Regions from separate parts of the Paracoccus versutus genome, predicted to be linked through region 1. Evidence: riboswitches for the same ligand, from Rfam matches in the RefSeq annotation. Region 1 holds a riboswitch; each other region holds the start of a gene.

Region 1 (3,227 bases):
AATCCGCATTGGCGTAAAGCTCGAAATAGGACGGGTTGACCAGCCCGGTCCCGGCCGAGGCGTGCAGGCGGAAGGGCCGGTCCGGCACGTGCCAGGACAGGCCCAGGTTCCAGCTGGTGAAGTCCTCGAACACCTTGTTGCCGTCGTGGCGGACACCGGCCTGGACATCCAGCCCGTTGTCCAGAAAGCCGCGATACTCCAGCGCGACCGAGGTCATCTCGCGCCGGTTTTCCGGGGCCGAGGAGCTTTCGTCCCTTTGCCGCTCGGCCAGCACGTTCAGCAGGTGCGACGCCTCGGCCACCGTGCCGTCGATGCCGAAGCTGCCGCGGTATTTCAGCTTGCGCGTCTCGCCGCGCGTGACCGGGCCGCCCTCGTAGCTTTGCTTGTAGATCGTGTCCTGATAGTCCAGCCGATGCGTCAGCCGGCCGCCCAGCATGGAATATTCGGCCCAGATCCCGCCCTGGAACTCGTCGCGTTCGCTGTATTTGTGCGGGTCGTCCACCACATATTCCTGCGCGCTGGTCGCGGACCAGCTGGTGGAATCGTAATCGTATTTCTCCTTCGCGCGGCGCAGGGTGGTGCCCAGGCGCAGATCCTCGCCGATCTGCCAGTCGCCCGAAAGCCCGATGGTCTTGCGGTTGGTCCCGTCCTTTTCGCCGCCGTCGCCCGACTGGTCATAGCCGTGGTCGTCCCGCGCCGAGAGGGTCAGCGCGATCCCGCCCTGCGCGCCGCGCTGGCTGACATGGGCCGAGGCGGCGGCGCCGTTGCCCAGCTCGACCGAGCCGCCGTAATGCAGCCCCGGTTCCCCCTTGCGGGTGATGATATTGATGACGCCCGCCGAGGCGTTCGAGCCGTAATAGACCGATTGCGGCCCGCGCAGCACCTCGATGCGTTCGATATTGGCGGTCTCCAGCCCGGACAGGATGTATTCGTCGGCCCCGCCCGTCGCCTCGATCCCGTCGATCAGGATCAGCGTGTGGTTGCCCTCGCCGCCGCGGATGCGGACTTGGGTGAAGGTCGAGCCGGTGGCCGAGACCGAAACCCCCGGCACGGCGCGCAGCGCGTCCTGCACGGTGGCGATGCCCCTGGCCTCGATCTCGGCGGCGGTCAGCACGGTATGGGCGCGGGCATAGCCGCCCTCGGCCACGGCGGTCAGCCCGCCCGAGATCACCACCTCGTCCAGGCGATAGCCTTCCTGGCCGGTGGCGGCCGCCGGCAGCAGGGCGGCGGTGGCGGCCAGCAGGGAAACCGGAGTTCTGAACATTCCAAAGCCTTTCCAGCACGGGCCCGCGGCCCGCGATTTGCAGAAATGCCCTGCGGAAAGGCTGGCAGGCCCGACCGCAAGACGACGATCGTCACCTCTGCGGAACGGCCGCTTTCCAGACGCGCCCCGCGCCGGAAATGGGTGATCGCCACGGCAGGTCTCCTGGCTCGCGGATCGCTGCTCAGGCCGGCCTTCCCAGGAGATCCCAGTGGCACGTTCGACCGTCGCTCACCGCTTACAGTTGCGGGGGCAGCCCCGGCCTTGCCCTGGCCGCATCGCGGCCGGCGGGCGCACCGGTGTTCCCTTTTCATCCGGCGCGCAAGCCCGCCGGAACCGTAGCGGCCCCGCATTGCCGCAGCCGGGCGCCGGCTGTCAAGCGGCAATGCACCCGGCACCCGGCCGCCGCGACAACCTGTCCGGGAACGCGGCCGCGGAACCGCCCGCCGGGCCGCGGCATTGGGTCAGGTATCCGACGGAAGGGAAGGTCAAGCGATGGCCATGCCGCAGATCCTGGCCGTGCTGATCCTTTGCGCGATGATGGCGCTGTTCGTCTGGGGGCGGCTGCGCTACGACGTGGTGGCGATGATCGCGCTGCTGGCCTCGCTGCTGGCCGGCACGGTCAAGCCGGAGGAGGCGTTCCGCGGCTTCAGCGACGACATCGTCATCATCGTCGGCAGCGCGCTGGTGGTCAGCGCCGGCATCTCGCGCTCGGGCGTGATCGAGGCGGTGATGCGCCGGATGCTCGGGCGGTTGCGGACCCTGCGCTGGCAGCTTCTGGTGCTGGTCGGCTCGGTCACGGGCCTGTCGGCGCTGGTCAAGAACATCGGCGCGCTGGCCATGCTGATGCCGGCGGCGCTGAAGATGGCGCGGCGCTCGGGGCATTCGCCCTCGGCCTATCTGATGCCGATGGCCTTCGGCTCGCTCCTGGGCGGGCTGATCACGCTGGTCGGCACCTCGCCCAACATCATCGTCTCGCGGGTGCGCGAGCAGATGACGGGCCAGCCCTTCACCATGTTCGACTATGCGCCGGTCGGCCTCGGCCTGTCGCTGGTGGGGCTGGTCTTCCTGCTTTTCGCCCATCGGCTGCTGCCGCGCGACCGCCGTGCGACGGCCTCGCTGAGCGAGGCGGTGAACATCAGCGACTATCACACCGAGGCCACCGTCCCCGAGGGCGCCGGCATCGTCGGCATGACGGTGGGCGAGTATCTCAGCGCCGTCGATGGCGAGGTGGCCGTGACCGGGCTGATCCGCGGCGGCGCGCGCCGCGCGGTGACGCTGCCCGACACCGTGATCGAGATGGGCGACACCCTGCTGTTGCGCGGCGAGCCGAATGCGCTGGAACGCGCCGTGACCAAGCTGGGCATGGAGCTGACCCGGCAGGATGCGGGGGCCGAAGAGGGGCTGCCGGCCGACAAGATCGGCGTGATCGAGGCGGTGATCGCGCCGGCCTCGCTTCTGGTCGGCCAGACGGTGGGGCGGATCGCGCTGTTCGACCAGCATGGCGTGAACCTGATCGCGATTTCGCGCGCCGGGCATCGCATGACGCAGCGGCTCAGCCGGACGGTGCTGGCGGCGGGCGACGTGCTGCTGGTGCAGGGGCCGATCGAGCTGTTGCCCGAGCGGATGCGCGTGCTGGGCCTGCTGCCCCTGGCCGAGCGCCATATCCGGCTGGGCGGGGTGCGCAAGCAATTGCTGCCGGTGCTGATCCTGGCGGTCGCCATGGCGGCGACGGCGGCGGGGCTGGTGCCGGTCGCCGTCGCCTTCTTCGCCGCCGCCGTGCTGATGATCCTGACCGGCGCGATCAGCGCCGAGGCAGCCTATGAGGCCATCGAATGGCCGATCCTGATCATGCTGGGCGCGCTGATCCCGGTCAGCGAGGCGCTGCAAAAGACCGGCGTGACCGACCTGCTGGGCGCGTGGCTGTCGCAGGCGGCGACGGGCCTGCCGGTCTGGGGCGCGGTGA
Region 2 (3,227 bases), on a different replicon from region 1:
CGCCGGGCGGCGGCGGGGGCGCATATTGCACCGACTCGATGACGTAATCCGTCATCACCGCCGTCTGTTCGCGGAAACTCATCAGCCCCTCGTCCCAGATGCCGGTGGATTCGACCCTGGTCGTGCCCTTCTGCTCGAACAGGCGCGGCACCACCACCGACCAGCTCAGCACCTGGTCCTCGCTGACGCCCCAGCTGCCGTCGCCATTGTCGGTCAGCCGATAGGTCAGGGCCGAGACGCTGACCTGGGCCTGCTCGGCCGGAACCTGCGCCAGAAGCGGCGCCGGGTCGATCCGCAGCTCATAGCTTTCGCCCTGGGGGGTGACGGCGACCACGCCCTCGGCGCCGCCGAAATAGGTCTGGAAAACGCCGCGCAGCCGCGCGGCCCCCTCTTCGGTGGCAGGCACGGCCCAGGCCGCCGAGACGGGGCAGATCGCCAGCAGCGCCACAAGGCCTTGTCTCGCAAACATGTCCGAACATCCTTTCGAATTCACTGATCCTGCACAAGCGGCAGATGACAGGAAACAGGCTAGAACTCCACCCCCGGTTGCGCCTTGATGCCATCGCGGAAGGGATGCTTGACCTGCTCCATCTCGGACACAAGATCGGCAAGCTCGATCAGTTCCGGCTTGGCGTTGCGCCCGGTCAGGACCACATGCGTCATCGGCGGTTTTTCGCTGCGCAGGAAATCCAGCACCTCGTCCAGGTCCAGGTAGTCATAGCGCAGCGCGATGTTGATCTCGTCCAGCAGGACCATGCGGATCTGCGGATCGCGGATCAGTTCCTTGGCCTTTTCCCAGCCGGCGCGGGCGGCGGCGATGTCGCGCTCGCGGTCCTGGGTTTCCCAGGTGAAGCCCTCGCCCATGGCGTGGAACTGGCACAGGTCGCCGAAATGCGTGGTCAGCAACCGCCGCTCGCCGGTGTCCCAGGCGCCCTTGATGAACTGCACCACCGCGCAGGGCATGCCATGGGCGATGCAGCGCAGGATCATGCCGAAGCCCGAGGACGACTTGCCCTTGCCCTTGCCGGTATGGACGATGACCAGGCCCTTCTCGCCCTGCTTCTCGGCCATCATCCGGTCGCGGGCGGCCTTGATCCGGGCCATCTTCTCGGCGTGGCGGGTATTGTCGTCGGTCTGCATCGGGCACTCCTTCGCTTGACAAGTCGGGACCGGGCGCGCACAGACGAGAGGCGCTGGTTCCTGTCCTACGACAGGCGAAGAGGGAATGCGACAGGCAACCGCCTGGAAGCAGCCGCCCCCGCGACCGTGACCGGAAAGGTCGCCCCGAGGCCACTGGCGAGACGCCGGGAAGGCGGGGCGGCCGTGGGCCCAGGCCCGAATCCGCAAGCCGGGAGACCTGCCAGCGCGCGAAGGATTGACCGGCGGACGGGGTGTTCCCGCTGGGGCTTGGGCGCTGGTCCCCTGCCTCGTGCCGCCTTGAGGGATGAAGGGCGCATGACCGTCACGCTGCATGTCTGCATCACCTGCCGCGCCGGCCAGCCCGTCCCCGAGGGCGAGCCCGTGCCCGGCGCGCGGCTGCATGACGCGCTGGCGGCCGAAGGCGCCCCCGACGGCGTGCGCATCGTCCCCGTCGAATGCCTGTCCGCCTGCGCCAACGGCGCCGCCATCGCGCTGTCGGCGCCGGGCCGCTGGACCTATGTCTACGGCCGCATGTCGGCCGAGGACGCGACCGAGATCCTGCTGGGCGCCGCCGCCTATGCCCAGGCCCCCGACGGCATCGTGCCCTGGCGCGAGCGCGTCACGATTTTCCGCAAGCGCAGCCTCGCGCGCATTCCCCCGATTGGATAGAAGATGAGCGACCTGACCAAGACCCCCGTCACCGTCATCACCGGCTTTCTGGGCGCCGGCAAGACCACGCTGATCCGCCACCTGATGTCGCAGCCGCAGGGCAAGCGGCTGGCGGTGCTGGTCAACGAATTCGGCACCATGGGCGTCGACGGCGAGATCCTGAAGTCCTGCGCCGACGAGAATTGCCCGGCCGAGAACATCATGGAGCTGTCGAACGGCTGCATCTGCTGCACCGTCGCCGACGACTTCATTCCGACGCTGGAACGGCTGATGGCGATGCCGGTCAAGCCCGACCACATCCTGATCGAGACCTCGGGCCTAGCCCTGCCCAAGCCCTTGCTGAAAGCCTTCGACTGGCCGGCGATCCGCTCGCGCATCACCGTGGACGGGGTGATCGCGCTCGCCGATGCCGAGGCGGTGGCGGCCGGCCGCTTCGCCCCCGACGAGGCCGCGGTCGAGGCGCAGCGCGCCGCCGACGACAGCCTCGACCACGAGACGCCCCTCTCCGAGGTGTTCGAGGACCAGATCGCCTGCGCCGACATCGTGCTGCTGTCCAAGGCCGACCTGGCCGGCGAGCAGGGGCTGGCCGCCGCCCGCGCCGTGATCGAGGCCGAGGCGCCGCGCAAGCTGCCGATCCTGCCGCTGACCGACGGGGTGATCGACCCGCGCGTGATCCTGGGCCTGGGTGCCGCGGCCGAGGACGACCTCGCCGCCCGCCCCAGCCACCACGACGGCGCCGACGACCACGAACACGACGATTTCGACTCGGTGGTGATCGAGCTGGCCGAGATCGCCGACCCCGGCGAGCTTGCCGCCCGCATCGAGCGGCTGGCCCGCGAACAGAACATCCTGCGGGTCAAGGGCCATGTCGCCGTCGCCGGCAAGCCCATGCGCCTGCTGGTGCAGGCGGTGGGCGAGCGGGTGCGGCACCAATACGACCGGCCCTGGGGCGACGCCCCCCGCGCCTCGCGCCTGGTGGTGATCGCCGAGCATGACGACATCGACGAGGCCGCGATCCGGGCGGTCCTGGCTGCCTGACGATGCATGTCGTCTTCCGCGAAAGCCGTGGGCTGGAAGAGACCGAGGTTCCGACCGACCCCGGCCAAGGCCCCGCCGACCTGGTCGTGCTGTCCTATTCCGACAGCGACCTCGGCGCTTTCGCGGCGGGCTGGCATCGCGCTGCCGGGCGGCTGCCTTCGCTGCGGCTGTGCAACCTCTCGGCGCTGCGGCACCCGGTCTCGGTCGATCAGTATTGCGAGGCAACGCTTTCCGGCGCCCGCGCCGTGCTGGTCCGGCTGATCGGCGGCGAGCCCTATTGGCATTACGGCGTCGCCAGCCTTCAGGATCTGGCCCGCCGCCGCGGGATCGCCCTGGCCTTCCTGCCGGCGGACGGGCGTCCCGACCCAACGCTGGAGCGG
Region 3 (3,227 bases), 940 kb from region 1:
TCGTCGGTAAAGCCGACAGGCAGCTGGCTCGAATTGGTGTAATAGGGCTCGTGTTCGGTGCCGGCCTGGAGGATGCCGGGAAAACGCCTGCGGTCCTCCTTGGCGAAACGATAGGTGGTGCCCTCTGCCGGCGTCGCCTCCAGGTTATAGAGATGTCCGGTCTGTTCCTGGAAGGCGGTGATGCGCGCCCGCAGATGGTCGAGCAGCCGCAGCGCGAAGCCATGTCCCCATTCGGTGGTGATGTCATGCGCATCGTCGGTGAAGTTGCGGATCATCTCGTTGATGCCGTTGACGCCCAGGGTCGAGAAATGATTGCGCAGCGTGCCCAGATAGCGCCGGCTATAGGGAAACAGCCCGTCGTCCATCAGCCGCTGGATCACCCGGCGCTTGATCTCCAGGCTGTCGCGGCCCAGGTCGAGCAATTCGTCCAGGCGTTGCAGCAGCCCGGCCTCGTCGCCCTTGTGCAGATGACCCAGCCGCGCGCAGTTGACGGTGACGACGCCCAGCGAGCCGGTCTGCTCGGCGCTGCCGAACAGCCCGTTGCCGCGTTTCAGCAGCTCGGTCAGGTCAAGCTGCAGCCGGCAGCACATGGACCGCACCATGTTCGGCTTGAGGTCCGAGTTCAGGAAGTTCTGGAAATAGGGCAGGCCGTATTTCGCCGTCATCGCGAACAGCAGCTTGGCGTTCTCGCTGTCCCAGGGAAAATCCGGCGTGATGTTGTAGGTCGGGATCGGAAAGGTGAAGACCCGGCCCTTTTCGTCGCCGCGCGCCATCACCTCGATATAGGCGCGGTTGATCATGTCCATCTCGGCCTGCAAGGCGCCATAGGTGAAATTCATCGGCTGCCCGCCGATGACCGGCACCTGGTCGCGCAGATCCTCGGGGCAGACCCAGTCGAAGGTCAGGTTGGTGAACGGGGTCTGCGTGCCCCAGCGCGAGGGGACGTTGAGGTTGAAGATCAGCTCCTGCATGGCCTGCCGCACCTCGGCATAGCCCAGCCCATCCTTGCGGATGAAAGGGGCCATATAGGTGTCGAAGGAACTGAAGGCCTGCGCGCCGGCCCATTCGTTCTGCAGCGTGCCCAGGAAGTTCACGATCTGGCCGATGGCGCTGGACAGGCGCTTCGGCGGCCCGGCCTCGACCTTGCCGAGGACGCCGTTGAACCCCTCGGTCAGCAAGGTGCGCAGCGACCAGCCGGCGCAATAGCCGGCCAGCATGTCGAGGTCGTGGATATGCAGGTCGCCCCGACGATGCGCCTCGCCCACGGCGGGCGGATAGACATGCGACAGCCAGTAATTGGCCACCACCTTGCCCGAGACGTTCAGGATCAGCCCGCCGAGCGAATAGTCCTGGTTGGCATTGGCATTCACCCGCCAATCGGCGCGGTCCAGGTATTCGTTGACCGACGAGGCGACATCGACGGCGACATCCCTTGCCGGCGCGGCGGGCGGGGGCGTAAGCGGCGCCGGCATCAACGCGCCCTCCCTTGCCTGCGGCTTGCTGCCGCCCTTGCGGTGCTGCGGACGGCGGCGCCGGCCTTGGCAGGTCTGGTGGTGAAGGATGGCCGCATCTGTTCCCCGTGCTGCTGGGGGCGGGGCAGGCCAGGACGCATGGAGCCCTGCGGCGACAAGGCCGCATTGCCAGGCGCACCGCCGGGACACCCCGCCCGTGGTTCATCGTCATCATCACGGCAGGTCTCCTGGCTCGCAGGTCGCTGCCCTTGCCGGCCTTCCCAATGCCGTGCGGCACCAGTGGCGTGATCCGGCGCAGGCTCGCTGCTTACAGTTGCGGGGGCAGCGCCGGCCTTGCCCCGAAAGGCGCACCGGCTTCCCTCTTCGCTTTCGGACCGGATCGACCCGAAAAAACCGTGATGCCTACATATAGGGATGACGGCGCCGTATCCGTCAAGATATTGTGGGGACCTGCGACATTTTGTGCAGGATAGTCCGGCCGCCTGGGCAGGGACCACGAAGCCCGATCCCGATCCGGGGCACGGCCTTGGGCGGGCTGGTTGCGAGATTGCGCTGCACGTAGCTTTGGATCGTCCCCCGGCCTTTGTGCCCATGGCCGTAGGCAGGGCCGGCACCGGAATGACCTTGGGCAGGAACGGCCGGCATGGATGCCTTTGCCAGCCTGGCTGACAGGGGCGCTAGCAGGCTGCTGAAAAAATCCGTGCGACAGGAGAGCTTGGGCCGGGAACCGGGAAATTCGCCTCAATTCTGCCGGAAATGCCCGGTTTTCAGGCCGATATTCGCCGAATCCAGAACGAATTCCGCCACGACGCCCTGTCATGGCCCTTTTTCCACAGTCTGCTAGATCGTCACCTTGACGAAGCTGTCGCGCAGCGCCGCGGACCAGGCGGCGGACATGGCCATGAAGGCCGGGTCGCCTTCCAGGATGCGGCGCTTGTGGCTGACCCGGCAGTCGTCCTTGCGGATCACCGCCAGGTCCAGCGGCATCCCCACCGACAGGTTCGAGCGCAGCGTCGAATCCATCGACAGCAGCACCGCCTTTTGCGCATCGGCCAGCGAGGTCTGGGGCGTCACCACCCGGTCGAGGATGGGCTTGCCGTATTTGTGCTCGCCGATCTGCAGGAAGGGGGTGTCCTCGGTCGCCTCGATGAAATTGCCCTCGGGATAGATCAGGAACAGCCGCATCTCGCCGCCGGCGCGCTGGCCGCCGACGATCATGCTGGCGCTGGCCTGCTGGTTCAGGTCGCGGCACTGGTCCACGATCTCGCGCCGGGTGCGGTTCAGCGTCCGGCCGATGATCGTCGCCACCTGCAGCATGGTGGACGCGCGCATGATCGAGGTCTCTTCATCGGCCTCGGGCAGTTCGATGGCCTCTTGCAGGCGGGCGATGGTGGTCTGGGTCAGCGACAGGCTGCCGGCGGTCATGATCGCGATCACCCGCTCGCCCGGCTGCTCGAAGAAGAACATCTTGCGATAGGTCGATATGTTGTCCAGCCCGGCATTGGTCCGGGTGTCCGAGAGCAGGACGAGCCCCTCGTTGAGCTTCAAGCCGACGCAATAGGTCATGACCGTTCCATGGCACCAAATCCCCCGAGGGATACGACCGCCCCGCGCCCGGCGCAACAGGCAGGGCTACTGCTCCATCTCCTCGACCTGCACCCGCACGTCCAGGCTTTCCTCGCCCGTGCCGAAGGTGGTGCCGCGCACCGGCGCCGCGTCATCCGCATCCAGACCCGAACCCAGCCGGACATAGCG

Evidence for each region. A riboswitch is a leader RNA that binds a small molecule or an ion and turns the genes downstream of it on or off. The one in region 1 is predicted to bind cobalamin.
Region 2: linked by a shared signal. The riboswitch ahead of E3U25_RS21595 (DUF1636 family protein) and the one ahead of E3U25_RS08090 (TonB-dependent receptor plug domain-containing protein) in region 1 are both predicted to bind cobalamin.
Region 3: linked by a shared signal. The riboswitch ahead of E3U25_RS03350 (ribonucleoside triphosphate reductase) and the one ahead of E3U25_RS08090 (TonB-dependent receptor plug domain-containing protein) in region 1 are both predicted to bind cobalamin.

What each region holds. Positions count from the first base shown of each region.
Region 1 is NZ_CP038196.1:1,620,657-1,623,883, reverse strand. Features, by position in the region: gene E3U25_RS08090 (TonB-dependent receptor plug domain-containing protein) at 1-1,264, opposite strand, end outside; cobalamin riboswitch at 1,400-1,617, opposite strand; gene E3U25_RS08085 (SLC13 family permease) at 1,757-3,227, shown strand, end outside.
Region 2 is NZ_CP038197.1:2,085,625-2,088,851, reverse strand. Features, by position in the region: gene E3U25_RS21605 (hypothetical protein) at 1-469, opposite strand, end outside; gene cobO (cob(I)yrinic acid a,c-diamide adenosyltransferase) at 529-1,140, opposite strand; cobalamin riboswitch at 1,178-1,379, shown strand; gene E3U25_RS21595 (DUF1636 family protein) at 1,456-1,809, shown strand; gene cobW (cobalamin biosynthesis protein CobW) at 1,813-2,847, shown strand; gene cobN (cobaltochelatase subunit CobN) at 2,850-3,227, shown strand, end outside.
Region 3 is NZ_CP038196.1:684,748-687,974, forward strand. Features, by position in the region: gene E3U25_RS03350 (ribonucleoside triphosphate reductase) at 1-1,472, opposite strand, end outside; cobalamin riboswitch at 1,673-1,885, opposite strand; gene E3U25_RS03355 (proteasome-type protease) at 2,313-3,038, opposite strand; gene E3U25_RS03360 (transglutaminase family protein) at 3,105-3,227, opposite strand, start outside.